One region of the Jeotgalicoccus saudimassiliensis genome, then DNA from elsewhere that is predicted to be linked to it. Evidence: riboswitches for the same ligand, from Rfam matches in the RefSeq annotation. Region 1 holds a riboswitch; the other holds the start of a gene.

Region 1 (7,661 bases):
ATTTTTTTATGAGGTTTCGGCTTTTCTTGTACTGATAAATACCCCGACACCGAGAATCAGTATAATACCGGCGAACTGGTACAGTCCAAGCCCGACATTCAACAGGACAACCGAAGTCAGTACCGCCGATACAGGTTCCAGCAGTCCGAGTATACCGGCTTCTGTGGAGCTGATATATTTCATGCTTGTAATATACAGATAGAACGCGAGAGTTGTACCGAGCAGTATGGACAAGATTAAAACAATAATCTGCAAGGCAGTCCAGTCGAATGAAAAATCAAACATCCAGATCGGATGGACGAAGTTCATCAGAATACCGCCGGTCAGCATTGAACCTCCGACGAGCTGAAGCGGATGAACGACCTGCAGCAGCACGGGGGCATGAAGTGTGTAATATGCAAGTGCAACGCCGGATGCCAGTCCGAAGATCAGTGCAAGAGGTGAGACGGCAAGTGCGGTAATATTGCCATTTGTCGCAATCAGAATCACCCCGGCAATCATTGCAGCAATAATCAGAGCTTCTGCTTTCGTCCACGGTCTGTACTTTTTCATCACCGCATACAGAATAATATAAATCGGCCCCGTACATTGAAGTACAGTCGCAATGGCCGCGTTGCCGAAGCCGATTGCAGCCATAAACGTGTATTGTACCATCGTCATTCCGAAGATGGAGTAGATGGCGAACATCAGCACGGTATGTTTATTCCAGACAGTTCGATGTTTCCGGCGGAAAAATAAAGTGTATATAGATAATAAGATAATACCGCTGATTGTCAGTCTGGCTGTAACGTACCAGTTTACATCGACCGGTGTCGTTGTAAAAATAAAGTCGGAGGCTGTGCCGCCGATTCCCCATAGTGAGGCGCCGATAACAACAAAAATTAATCCTTTAATATGAAGAGAATTTCTCATAGCAGTCCTGCCTTTACTCATTTTTTAACCCCGTATACTGCAGACGGCTGTTAAACAGTTTGGGATAAGATAAATAACCGATCATGACAGAAGCGACAGTCGCGCTTGTCAGCAGAAGAAACAGAATTAAGAGCTGATATATGACCGCTTCCATCGGTGCGGCACCGCCGATGATGAGACCGCTCATCATTCCTGGCAGCTGGACCAGCCCAATTGTTTTCTGGGACTCTATCGTCGGAATCATACTCGTCTGTATTGCTGATTTTAAGCTCCGGGCAACAGCATCTTTCGGTTCACCGCCGAACGACAGAATCAATTCAATCATTTCTTCGCTGTTTTCAAGTTCATCGGTAAATTTACTGACGAACAGGAGTGAAAGAACCATACAGTTGCCGATAATCATTCCGCTGATCGGAATAATCTGTTCAGGGACAAAGTCCAGAATACCGGTCAACAGCATTATCACCATGGAAACCACTTCAACAGCCGTCAGCGTTAAAATAATAATCCATTTAATGCCGGGAATGCGCGTCCCTTTTTGAATAACATTCTGGCTCGCAGCAGCAATCATGACGATAATCATTAATATCATATAAATACTGCTGCTGCTGTCGAATACAAGTGTCAGTATCATACCGACAATCAGCAACTGTATGATGGAACGGACGGAAGCTATGACAATATCTTTAGTCAGACCGAGCTTCAGTACGACGGCAATGACGAGTGGAATAATAACAAAAATGCCGGAGAGCAGCAGTTCCTGAAAACCCATCAGCGTTCCCCCCTTAAAAATTGCTGTATAATTGTATTATCCGAACTGTACAGTGTGTCAATCGGGCCCTGCAGCAGCAGTTCGCCGCGGTGTAAGAACCATATATCATCACTGACGCGTTCGGCCTGTGCGAGGTCGTGTGTAATCCAGATAACCGTGAGGTTATGTTCCTGCTGCAGTTTTTGGACAAGACGTTCAATTTCCCGGACAAGTGTATAGTCGAGGCTCGATGTAATTTCATCCAGCAGCAGCACTTCCGGTTTTGACACAAACGTCCGGGCTAAGGCAATACGGCTTTTTTCACCGCCGGAGAGCGTACTGACTTTACGTTCGAGAAAACTCCCGTCGAGTTCGACCATACCGAGCAGTTCAATGGCACGGTCTTGTTCCAGTTCTTTGTTAAATATTTTAAGCGGCAGATTTAAATTATCGTAAACAGTACCGGAAAGCATCGGTGCACTTTGAAATGCCATGCCGGCTTTCTTTCTGAGTTTCACGATATCGGCGTCGTTGATGTTTTCTCCGCGGTAAAATACATCGCCGGAAGCGGGAGACAGGAGACCGTTAATATGTTTCAGGCATGTTGTTTTCCCGGCGCCGCTCGGACCGATAAATGTCGTGATTTTATTTTCACGGAAATAACCGGAAATGTTATGCAGTATATCCCGGTGACTGACATTTTTAAACTCAATAATCTCCATCATTCATATCCTCCAATGTAAATGTGCTAAAATGAAGTAAGGTGATTTAATGATTTATATAGGACTGACAGGGTGGGGCGACCACGACTCGCTGTACACCGAACTTTCAAATAAAAAAGATAAATTAATTACATACGCTTCGCATTTTCCAATCGTTGAACTTGATTCAACATACTATGCAGTACAGCGCCAGTCAACAATAGAAAAATGGTGCGATCAGACACCTGACACGTTTAAGTTCGCAGTCAAGGCCCATCAGTTTATGACAGGGCACAGCGACTACAGGGAACATTATGATTCCATACGTGATGTCTTCGATGCATATAAAGAGATGCTGTTGCCTATGTATGAGAGAAACAAGCTTGCATTTGTACTTTTGCAGTTCCCGCCGTGGCTTGACTGCACCAGTAAAAATATCCGCTATGTAAAATTTGCAACGGAGCTTTTGAAACCGTTCAAAGTGGCGGTCGAGTTCCGCAATCAGACGTGGTTCAGCGACGAATATAAAGAAGATACATTGTCGTTTCTTCACGACAGCGGCGTCATTCACAGTATTTGTGATGAACCGCAGGCCGGTATCGGTTCGGTACCGTTCGTTAACCGGATCACCGATAATACTGCGTTTATCCGGCTGCACGGCCGTAATGTTCACGGCTGGACACAGCAGAACAGAACGTCCGAAGAGTGGCGGGATGTCCGTTATTTATATGATTATAACAGACAGGAACTCGAGTGGTTACAAAAACAGATCGGCATATTACAGCATAAAACGAAAGATATCTATATCGTCTTTAACAATAACTCAGGGGGTCACGCGGCTGGCAATGCAAAACAGTTAATCAGCATGCTTAATATCGAATACAGCGGACTTGCGCCAAAGCAGCTGAAACTTTTCTAAGGGGCTGAGGTTCATGGAATTTATCGTGCTAATACTGATTGGTTTTCTATCTTCTGTACTGGGCTCGCTCGTCGGTATCGGCGGGGGTGTTATTGTCGTTCCCGCATTGATGTTCTTCGGGCTGACACTCGGGCTTCTGCCGGCCATCACGCCGCAGACAGCTGTCGGTACGTCGAGCATGCTGCTTATTTTTACCGGCATGAGCGCAATGATTTCCTATGCCCGGAACAAGCAGGTGGACAGGGAAAACGGCATACTGTTTCTGATTGGTCTGATGCCGGGGGCATTCGCCGGATCATACGCCAGCAGTTTGTTTACCGTGGACAGTTTTAACCTCTATTTCGGTATGTTTTTAATTTTTATCAGTATTCTTCTTGTAGTGAGAAATAAAATTAAGCCGATGAAAGTATTCCAGAATCCAAAATATTTAAAACCTCACCGCGATAACATGGGAAATGTGTATCATTACGGTTTCCCACCTTATCTCGGTATTGTAATTACGTTTATGGTCGGCTTTGTTACCGGCCTGTTCGGTATTGGCGGGGGTGTTCTGATGACGCCGTTAATGTTGATGGTATTCCGTATGCCGCCGACTATTGCCATCGGTACGAGCATGATGATGGTCTTTTTCTCCGGTGTGTCGTCAGCCTTCGGTCACGTGCTGCAGAATAACGTCGTGTACATGTATATACTGATGCTCGTTCCGGCAGCTGTAATCGGAGCGAATATCGGTGTGAAAATTAACCAGCGCTTCAGTTCGGACGGCCTGGTTGTTATACTCCGCACCGTTCTGTTTATGCTGGGTGTGTATTTAATCTTACAAACAATTCTTTAAGGAGTGCTCGTATGGAAGTGAAAATTTATCACACGAATGATATACACAGTGCATTACATAACTATATGAAGTTTACGAGCTTCATTAAAAATAAAAGACGCCAGTACATAGATAATATGTTCTATGTGGATATCGGCGACCATGTGGACCGTTCGCATCCATATACAGAAGCGACACTCGGAAAAGGTAATATCGATTTGTTAAACGATGCAACATGTGATGTGGCAACGCTTGGCAATAACGAAGGCATTACCCTTACAAAAGAGCAGCTGAAACATTTATATGACGAAGCGGACTTTGATGTGATCTGTGCGAACCTTCGCGAAGTCGGTTCCGGGGAGCCTTATTTTAAACCGTATACGATTAAGGAAATCAACGGCGTGAATATTGGCTTTATTGCTGCGACGGTTGAATTCACCCCGTTTTACCTGGCGCTCGACTGGGAAGTGGCGGATGCTTTTGACTGGATTGAAAAATACCTGCACGAATTAAAGCCTCAGGTGGATGCGGTTGTAATGATGAGCCATCTCGGCATGTACGATGATGAAACGCTGGCGAACAAATTTCCTGAAATCGATTTAATACTGTCATCCCATACGCATCATCATTTCGAACATGGTGACCGGGTGAACGGTGTACTGCTGGCTGCAGCAGGCAGATACGGTGAATATATCGGTGAAGTGACGCTCGAATTCGACGGCCGGTCACTCGTCGGGAAGAAAGCCGCACTGATTGAATCCGACATTTTATCACAGGTGGAGAATGATTATTACAATAAAGGCAAGGCGATACTTAAAAATACGGTCATAAAAGAAGATGCGCTGCCGATCGACCGGAGATTGTATTCGGCGGGGAAATTCAGTTCGCTGCTTGCCTACATTCTGAAAGATTTTACAGACAGTGATGCCGGTCTGATTCATACCGGTCTGATTGCGAGCCCGTTTGACGGCGGAGAGCTGACTGAGTATTCACTTCATAAAGTGCTGCCGCATGCAATTAACGCTGTGCAGATAGAGTTGACCGGACGCGAGATGAAAGAGATTTTTACCCAGGCCGCCCGGCACGAGTATAAAGATGAAATTGTCCGGGGACTCGGGTTCCGCGGCGATATTTTCGGTTGTTTTGTCACGAATAATATTCAGTATATCCAGTCGGAAAGGGAGTATTATATCGGCGGAAAACTGATCGAAGACCAGAAGAAGTATAAGCTTGGAACACTTGATATGTATACGTTCGGCAGAATATTTCCGCAGTTCAGATACTCGAAAAAAGACTATATTATGCCGGACCTTCTCCGGGACATTGTTAAAAACTATCTCGATGAACTGTAGTCATTTCCGGTATGGATATGCTATAATGAATAACAATTGAATAAATAAAAGTAGAGGTTGCACTTTTCAAGAGTAAAGTATTTTAGCAGGCATGCGTTTAAAAGATACTTAAAAGGGGAAAGTGCCGAAGAATGATACCGGCAGGTATATATTCTGGGGTTCAGTTTAACAGGCTGGGCACTGTCAGTAACATGATGCGCTACATTTAATAGGTAAATCATAAATGCGTGCACTGTTAGCGTATTTGTGATTTTTTTTATTGAAAAAAACTAGGAGGAAGAAACATGGAAGCATTTTTAAATTGGGAATACATGCCTTTAATCCCGCCGCTGCTTACGCTGCTGCTCGTCATTATTACGAGAAAAGTGGGAATCAGTTTAGGGGCAGGAATTATTACATCGGCATTTGTCATTGCGAATGGCCGGTTCGGTGAATTTTTCACACTGATTATCGATTCATTTCTGGCAATCTTTATTGAAGACGGCGGTCTGAACACGTGGAATGCATACATATTAATATTCTTAACACTTCTTGGGATTATGACGGCATTTATGAATATGTCAGGCGGTGCGCGTGCATTCACAAACTGGGCACTGACTAAAGTTAAATCCCGCCGCGGTGCAGGTCTCGTAACGGGACTGCTCGGGATTATCGTGTTTATCGATGACTATTTCAGTGCATTAATTGTCGGTCAGGTGGCAAAGCCGATTACTGACAAATATAATATTTCAAGAGCAAAACTCGCTTATCTTGTCGATACGACAGCATCACCGGTTGCAGTAATGGCGCCGGTATCCAGCTGGGGTGCGGGAATTATGGGTCTGACAGCACCGCTGTTAATCGGTGCCGGCATGACGCACATTTCACCATTCCAGAGTTTTATGTATATGGTACCGATGAACTTCTATGTCATCGCAGCAGTCGTTATGATGTTTATCGTTATTATCTTTAAATTCGATATCGGTCCGATGAGAAAACAGGAAGATTTAGCGATTAACGAAGGTGTTCTGCGTGACAAAGTTCCGGAGTTTGCTGAGCAGGATGAAGACCTGCCGGTTCATGAAGGATCGGGTGCAAGTGCATTAATCGTGCCGATTGTTGCTCTCGCACTGACTGTTATAGTTGCAATGTACATTACAGGCGCAATGGAAGGCGGGGACTGGAGCGTCTTCACAGTCATGGAAAACACGCTGATTACACATGCGCTGTTAATTGGTGGAATTGTCGGCCTTGTCCTGACGCTTGTCTACTACTTCAAACATACGAAAAATGATAATGATTTCAGCGGCAGACACATTCTGCTTGGAATCAAAACAGGTTTCCTTGCGATGTTCCCGGCGATGCTGGTATTAACATTCGCATGGATGATCGGCGGACTGATCAGTGAACTTGGTACAGGAGAACTGCTCGGTACAATGGTTGAGAATTCAAGTCTTTCTGTTGCGCTGCTGCCGGCTGTTATTTTTATCGTTGCATGTATTATGGCAATGGCAACAGGAACGAGCTGGGGTTCATTCGGTATTCTTATTCCGGTAGCGGGTGAAATCATTATTTCACTTGGTGAAACGGAGCTGTTACTGCCGACTGTCGCAGCTGTACTTGCAGGAGCGGTATTCGGGGACCACTGTTCACCGATTTCCGATTCGACGATTCTGTCATCGACAGGTTCCGGCAGTGACCACATCGTTCACGTTATGACGCAGCTGCCGTACTCGGTAATCAGTGCATTAATCGCACTTGCCGGTTTCGTTATTCTCGGTCTGACAACGAGTGTTATGTACGGTCTGCTCGGAGTACTCGGAGGACTGTTAATCGTGTTTGTGATCGTTAAATTTATCTACCGTCCGGTCGCTAAACAGAACGCATAATGGTAATTATTGTGATATTATAGAAGTATCAGTCTGATTAAAGGGTGTGCTTCTGTGATTACAATTGATCATATGAACTTTGAGCTCGTGGAAAATTACCGCGATGCATTTGATGAAAAAGTGTTTATTGAAAAGTACAGTGAACTGCTGAATAAGTATGATTATATTGTCGGCGATGTCGGTTATGAAAAACTGAGGCTTGCCGGATTTTATAAAAATTCAAAACGCAAAGTTGAGCCGGATAAACGGGTTAATGCGATCGAAGAGTATTTAAATGAATACTGCAACTTCGGCTGTGCGTACTTTATCTTAAGAAAAGTTTCGAAACAGGAATTAAAAGAACA
Region 2 (7,661 bases), 660 kb from region 1:
AAGCGGCATATCAGCGTGAAGTGTACAACCGTGTCGATAATTACGAGACGGTGACGGCGGAATCGCTGAACGAAATTAAGCGCGGCGTCATTGAGAAATTCTGGGGAGATGACGTTGAGATTACAGAAGGTGCGGAGCTCACATGGATGAGACAGCCCCACTATTACATGGGACTTTATCCGTATACGTATTCTGCGGGATTGACGATCGCGACGGAAATGTCGCAGCGCATTCTGAACGAAGGACAGCCGGCAGTCGACGAATGGCTCGAAGTCTTGAAAACAGGCGGCAAACAAACGCCGGTTGAATTGGCGAAAATGGCAGGCATCGATGTCACGACAGATGCACCACTTAAAAACACGATAAAATATATCGGCGAGCTCGTGGATGAACTAGAGCAGCTGACAGAAGAAATCGATGGTTAAAATCGTATAATTGATATAGAAGAAGCTGGAGGGGCTGAGCTGCCCTTTCAGTTTTTTGTTTTGAGTGTGGTTTGGGTGTCGTCGTTTTGAGAACGACAACGTTTAATGCGGGCTGGACGTCGTCGTTTAAGTTTTGACGTCGTCCAAAGTAACAATGAGCGCTCTTCATAGTCACGAAAGTGTCCCAAAGTAACAATGAGCGCGCCTCATAGTAACGAAAACGTCCCAAAGTAACAATGAGCGCTCTTCATAGTAACGAAAACACCCCAAAGTAACAATGAACGCCCTTCATAGTCACGAAAACGCGCCAAAGTAACAATGAGCGCTCTTCATAGTCACGAAAGTGTCCCAAAGTAACAATGAGCGCGCCTCATAGTAACGAAAACGTCCCAAAGTAACAATGAACGCCCTTCATAGTCACGAAAACGCGCCAAAGTAACAATGAGCGCGCCTCATTGTTACTCAGCACAACAATCCCCCTCAAATTCCCCACCCTCCACACAAACAGAACCCCGCTACTCCAGCGGGGTTCTGTCTTATTATTTCTTCAAGTGTGTTGCGCCGTTTAGGAATTCGATTTTGCCTTCTTTCAGCAGGCCGCCTAATGCGCGTTTGAACTGGCCTTTTGATAAGTTGAAGGCGGCTTTGATGTCTTCCGGTGAACTCTTGTCTGTGAATTCCATCATGTCGCCGTGCATCTGCATGTATTCGAGGATGCGTTCGCCGTCTGTGCCCATGCGTTTGTATGCTTTTTCGAGGAACGAGCCGTTGACTTCGCCTTTGTCGTTAATGCCGATGACACGGAAGTTTACTTCCTGGCCGAGACGGGGTTCCTGTTCGCGTTCTGATTCATGGACGAAGACTTTGTATCCTTCGTCGGACAAAATAAATGTGCCGACGCGGAGCAGACGGTACGGGCGGCCTTTCAGCCATTTGTTGCCGAGTGTCTGGTAGTCTTCTTTGTTCAGCGGTTCGAATTTCTCTTCCACTTCTGTTTCCGTAATTAAACGTCCGAACATCTGGTCATCTGCTTCGACGCGGATTGTTGCGTAAACTTTGTCGCCGACCTGCGGCCAAACTTCTTTCATGCGCGGCAGATCGATCCACGGGATTAAAATTTCTCGGGGTGAACCGATGTCGAGATAAGCACCGTCACGGTTGACTTCGCTGACTTCAGCGTAGCCGAATTTCGTCGCGGTAATGCTCGGCAGTTTCGGTGTGGCGAATAATTCACCTGAACGGTTCGGGTAAATAAAGACTAAAATATCATCATCGATGTCGTAATCTTTGTCCCCTTCAAGTTCTGATGCGTTCATGCGGATGTACTTTTCGTCTTCTGAAACGAGTGTGTAAGTGGACCCTTCTTTTTTGATCACTTTTAAAAATTGTGTAGTACCTGAAAGTTTTGTCATATAGACTCCTCATTTATATTTGTTTCTATTGTGTATTATTCATATATCAGTTAATGTTTAATATTGTGGTTTTTATCACGTTAAGCATACAGATGAACATACTGGTATATAAATAATACCATAAATATGGTATTATCGCTTATGAATGTAAACTAAAAAACGTAGAGTTTTATATAAAGGAGAATGCACATGCTGCAGGTAAGCAACGTGAGTCTGCGATTTGGAGACAGAAAATTATTTGAAGATGTAAATATTAAATTCACACCGGGGAACTGTTACGGTTTAATCGGTGCAAACGGTGCCGGGAAATCGACTTTCCTTAAAGTGCTGACAGGTGAAGTTGACTCGGAAGGCCACGTAACGCTTGGTGACGACGAGCGCATGGCGTTCCTGCGCCAGGACCACTTCGGCTACGAAGATACGCGCGTCCTTGACGTAGTGTTAATGGGCCACGAAAAACTATGGTCTATTATGAATGAAAAGAACGAAATCTACATGAAGCCGGATTTCTCCGACGAAGACGGCATCAGAGCGGCGGAACTTGAAGGCGAATACGGCGAAATGGGCGGCTGGACTGCTGAAAGTGACGCTGAAACACTTCTTCACGGTCTTGGCGTACCGCACGAATTAGTCGATAAAACGATGGCGGAAATCGACAACACTGCAAAAGTTAAAGTGCTTCTGGCACAAAGCCTGTTCGGTAATCCCGACGTACTTCTGCTGGATGAGCCGACAAACGGTCTCGACATTGAAGCGGTACAGTGGCTTGAAGAATTCCTGATCAACTTTGAAAACACAGTCATCGTCGTATCGCACGACAGACACTTCCTGAACAACGTATGTACGCACATTGCGGACCTCGACTTCGGTAAGATTCAGGTGTACGTGGGTAACTACGACTTCTGGTACCAGTCAAGCCAGATGGCATTACAGATGGCTCAGGACCAGAACAAGAAAAAAGAAGAAAAGATTAAAGAGCTTAAAGACTTCGTTGCACGTTTCAGTGCCAACGCTTCGAAATCAAAACAGGCAACGAGCCGTAAGAAGATGCTTGAAAAAATTGAACTGGATGACATCAAACCGTCATCACGCCGATATCCTTTCGTCGGCTTCACTGCCGAAAGAGAAATCGGTAACGAACTCATTACAGTAAGAGATCTTACTCATACAATTGACGGTGAAACTGTACTCGACAACCTGTCGTTCACTTTATCTCCAAATGATAAAGTTATCGTAACAGGCGGTTCTGAATTACAGCGCACTACCCTCCTCCGCATTCTTGCAGGAGAAGTGACACCGGACTCAGGTCAGGTTAACTGGGGTGTAACAACGTCACAGAGCTATTTCCCGAAAGATAACTCGGAGTTCTTTGAAGGCGTTGATTTAAGTCTTGTTGAATGGCTGCGCCAGTACGCCCCGCCTGAGGAACAGACTGAAACGTTCCTCCGAGGATTCCTCGGACGCATGCTGTTCAGCGGTGAAGAAGCGAAGAAGAAAGCAAGCGTATTATCCGGTGGAGAAAAAGTCCGTGCAATGCTGAGCAAGATGATGCTGTCACAGGCGAACGTGCTTATTTTGGATGAGCCGACGAACCACCTTGACTTAGAGAGTATTACTGCGGTAAACGACGGCCTTAAGAAATTCAAAGGGTCAATTCTTTTCACTTCACATGACCTTGAGTTCATTAATACAATTTCAAACACGGTGCTTGATTTAAGCGACAACAAGGCGCTTGTGAAGGAAATCGGCTACGAAGATTACCTGATTGAAAAAGGTATTATAAAGAAATAGGAATTATCTGTTTACTTTGAATACTTTGTTATGTATAATGACAATCAACATCAAAAACTGAATAGAACGGATGAGGCGCATCAATCATTAGTACTTATATACTTAACTTCTGCAAAGTGTATATAACGAAAGGGTGAGATGCCGAAATGGCCGGTGGTCAGCAGACACCGGCTTTTGGATCCAGTGGTTAAGAGCTGTGGATTTGTCATTATTTGAAAGAATAATGGAGGGCATCGCTTGTATATAAATTAAAGACAAGTCCGGTACCCGGGCTTGTTTTTTTATTTAACTGTAAGAGACTAACTATTCAGAATAAACTATCCAGGAGGCTGTATTTTTATGAAACTCGCAATTGTCGGTGCAACAGGTGTCGTCGGTACAAAAATGATTGAAATGGTGGAACAGTATAAGATTCCATTTGATGAACTGGTACTCTTCTCTTCGAAACGCTCAAGCGGTTCAGAACTGAAAGTAAACGGTGAAGTGTACACGGTGCAGGAATTAACCGAAGACAGAACGAAAGACGGATTTGATTATGTAATTATGAGTGCCGGCGGTTCGACGAGTGAAAAGTTCGCCCCGCTCTTTGAGGCACAGGGTTCGATTGTTATCGACAATTCAAGTTTCTGGAGAATGCATGACGATATCGATTTAATCGTTCCGGAAATTAACACACCGTCGTTAAACCGTAAAATCATCGCCAACCCGAACTGCTCGACGATCCAGTCGGTCATCGCACTGAAGCCGTTATATGACGCATTCGGAGTAAAACGCGTGAACTATACGACGTATCAGTCGGTATCCGGTTCAGGCGCTGGCGGCATCAGAGACCTTGAGGAAGGTGCAAAAGGCGCTGAGCCGACGACGTATCCGAAGCCGATCTACAACAACGTCATTCCGCAGATCGACGTATTTTTAGACGACGGCTACACGAAAGAAGAAGTCAAAATGATTAACGAAACGAAAAAAATTCTCGGAGATGATGCAATCGACGTGACTGCGACGTGTGTCAGAGTCCCTGTGATTTCAAGCCACAGCGTACAGATGAACGTGACGCTTAATAAAGAAACGACGGAAGAGGAAGTCCGTAATTCATTTAAGGACATCCCCCACATCGTCTTAATGGATGACCCGGCAAACGGCGTTTATCCTACTCCGTTTGAAGCGACGGACGAGAACGAAATTTACGTCGGCCGTATCCGTAAGGATCCGACGATGGACAACACATTCCACGTATGGTGTGTCGGAGATAACATTCTTAAAGGTGCAGCGCAGAATACAGTGCAGATTTTAAAAGCATTACTCGAAAACAAATAAGATAAATAAGGAGACAGATATATATGAGTCCGATTTTTGAAGGTGTCGGCGTGGCAATGACCACTCCGTTCAGAAACAATACAGTTGATTACGATGCGTTCAGAAGCCATATCGAATACCTTATTGAGAACAATGTACAGAGTATTATCGTCAACGGCACAACCGGCGAATCCCCTACTTTATCGGCGGAAGAAATTAAAGAACTGCTCCGGGTCGGTGTGGAAACTGCAGCAGGCCGCGTGCCTGTTATTGCAGGGACCGGCACCAACTCAACACAGCAGTCGATCGACCTGTCGGTCTTTGCGGAGGAAACAGGCGCTGACGGCGTAATGCTCATTACGCCCTACTACAACAAGAGCAACCAGCGCGGTTTAATTGCGCACTTCACAGCGATTGCCGACAGTATTAATATTCCGGTTATTTTATACAACGTGCCTGCACGTACCGGCATGTCGATTGAGCCTGAGACTGTACTTGAACTCAGCCGCCATAAAAATATAACGGCGATGAAAGATGCAGTGGGCGATTTAAACTATACAATCAATGTTTTAAACCTTATCGATTCTGAATTTTCACTCTACAGCGGCAACGACGACAACTTAACAGACTTTACCGCACTCGGCGGCAAAGGATTAATTTCAGTCGTCGGCAACGTCATCCCGGGTGAGATGCAGGAAGTATACGAAAGAATTAAATCAGGCGACGCGACAGCAAGACAGCGATTTGCCACTTTAATGCCGGTTATTAACGCCGTGCAGATCGATGTGAACCCGATCCCGGTTAAAGCATTAACGGCTGAACTCGGCTTCGGCAACTACGAACTCCGTCTGCCGCTCTTACCGCTCGAGGAAACGACAAGACAGACGATCGTCGATACGTTTAACGAATTCAAAAAAGGCGTGAGAGTATGAGAATACTCCTAATCGGCTACGGGACGATGAATCAGATTGTCGCCCGTCTTGCAGCACAGGCCGGACACGAAATTGCAGGTGTAATCTCGTCCGGTGAGACTGACTACCCCGTATTTCAAAACATCGACGATGCAGATGCGGACGTTGCAATCGACTTCTCGAATCCCGAACGCATCCTGCCTTTACTCGAACAGGATTTCAAAACACCGCTCGTTGTCGCAACGACGGGACAAAAAGAAGACATTGTTGCCGCGCTTAAAGAGCGCTCGGGCTCGGCCCCGGTATTTTTCAGTGCCAATATGAGCTACGGTGTGCACGTGTTAAACAACCTGCTTAAAGAAGCACTTAACCAGCTCGCGGATTTTGATCTGGAATTCGTTGAACGCCACCACAACAAAAAAGTGGACGCACCGAGCGGTACGCTCGTTAAACTCCTTGATACGGCTTTAGAGTCGCGTGACGGCAGCTATCCGGTCTACGACCGGTCACAGGCCAATCATCAGCGCGGCACCGGCGAAATCGGTGTCAGCGCAATACGCGGCGGTACGATTGTCGGTGAGCACGAAGCGATTTTCGCGGGGCTCGATGAAGTAATAGAACTGAAGCACATTGCACAGTCGAAAGACATTTTCGCAAACGGTGCAATTAAGGCAGCAGAAAGTCTTATAAACAAAGAAAACGGATTTTACGACTATAACAACATATTTTAAGGAGTTTTTACACAATGGAAAAATTTACAGCAGAAGAGATCATTCAGTACATTTCAGATGCGGAGAAAGCGACACCGCTGAAAATTTATATTAACGGGAACTTTGAAGGCGTCGAATTCGATGCGTCATTTAAAGTATTCGGTACGGCGGATTCGAAAACAGTTTTCGCAGATGCACGCGACTGGCAGCAGTTTTATCCTTCTATAGAAGATAAAGTAACGGATATCGTCATCGAACAGGACCGCCGCAACTCGGCCATTCCTTTAATGGATTTAACGAATACGAAAGCGCGTATCGAGCCGGGTGCGTTCATCCGTGAACATGCAGTCATCGGTGACGGCGCGGTCGTAATGATGGGCGCATCCATTAACATCGGTGCGATTGTCGGCGAAGGCACGATGATCGACATGAACGCGGTGCTCGGCGGCCGTGCAACGACAGGTAAAAACGTCCACGTCGGTGCCGGTGCGGTACTTGCAGGTGTCATTGAACCGCCGAGTGCCTCTCCTGTTATGATTGAAGATGATGTATTAATCGGTGCGAATGCTGTAATTTTAGAAGGTGTCACTGTCGGTAAAGGTGCAATTGTCGCAGCAGGTGCCATCGTAACTGAAGACGTTCCGGCAGGTACAGTTGTCGCGGGCACACCGGCACGTGTCATTAAGCAGGCAAGCGAAGTGACAGGTTCGAAAAAAGAAATCGTACAGGCGTTAAGAAAGCTGAATGATTAATGTCTGACGTTTATCATGATGAGCTTAAGTTCGTCACAGAACACCGGAGATATCTGCACCGGTATCCGGAATTAAGTCTCGAAGAATTTAAAACGACTGAATATATTATTGATGTTCTTGAACAACTCGGCATCTCGTATTATAAGGTGCTCGATACGGGTGTCATCGCATATCTTAACGGAAACAGCGAAACGACACTCGGCTTCCGGGCCGATATCGATGCACTGCCTGTGCATGAACAGAATGATGTGGAATATAAAAGCAGCGTGGATAACGTCATGCACGCATGCGGACACGACGGGCATACGACTGCCCTTCTTTTATTTGCACAGCGTGCGAAAGCACTTTTTGACAAAGGTGAACT

What was found. Region 1 has a riboswitch for lysine ahead of RZ44_RS01275 (Na+/H+ antiporter NhaC family protein). Riboswitches for the same ligand answer to the same signal wherever they lie in the genome.
Region 2: it holds a riboswitch for lysine, as region 1 does, so the genes downstream of both, RZ44_RS04440 (aspartate-semialdehyde dehydrogenase) here and RZ44_RS01275 (Na+/H+ antiporter NhaC family protein) in region 1, are expected to answer to the same signal.

The regions. Positions count from the first base shown of each region.
Region 1 covers NZ_CCSE01000001.1:249,450-257,110, forward strand. Annotated here, with positions in the region: gene RZ44_RS01245 (DMT family transporter) at 7-933, opposite strand; gene RZ44_RS01250 (ABC transporter permease) at 926-1,684, opposite strand; gene RZ44_RS01255 (ABC transporter ATP-binding protein) at 1,684-2,388, opposite strand; gene RZ44_RS01260 (DUF72 domain-containing protein) at 2,435-3,283, shown strand; gene RZ44_RS01265 (sulfite exporter TauE/SafE family protein) at 3,297-4,118, shown strand; gene RZ44_RS01270 (bifunctional metallophosphatase/5'-nucleotidase) at 4,130-5,449, shown strand; lysine riboswitch at 5,493-5,659, shown strand; gene RZ44_RS01275 (Na+/H+ antiporter NhaC family protein) at 5,734-7,317, shown strand; gene RZ44_RS01280 (YutD family protein) at 7,372-7,661, shown strand, end outside.
Region 2 covers NZ_CCSE01000001.1:909,645-917,305, reverse strand. Annotated here, with positions in the region: gene pepF (oligoendopeptidase F) at 1-425, shown strand, start outside; gene RZ44_RS04450 (CvfB family protein) at 965-1,837, opposite strand; gene RZ44_RS04445 (ABC-F family ATP-binding cassette domain-containing protein) at 2,027-3,628, shown strand; lysine riboswitch at 3,691-3,870, shown strand; gene RZ44_RS04440 (aspartate-semialdehyde dehydrogenase) at 3,968-4,945, shown strand; gene dapA (4-hydroxy-tetrahydrodipicolinate synthase) at 4,969-5,856, shown strand; gene dapB (4-hydroxy-tetrahydrodipicolinate reductase) at 5,853-6,566, shown strand; gene dapD (2,3,4,5-tetrahydropyridine-2,6-dicarboxylate N-acetyltransferase) at 6,581-7,297, shown strand; gene RZ44_RS04420 (M20 metallopeptidase family protein) at 7,297-7,661, shown strand, end outside.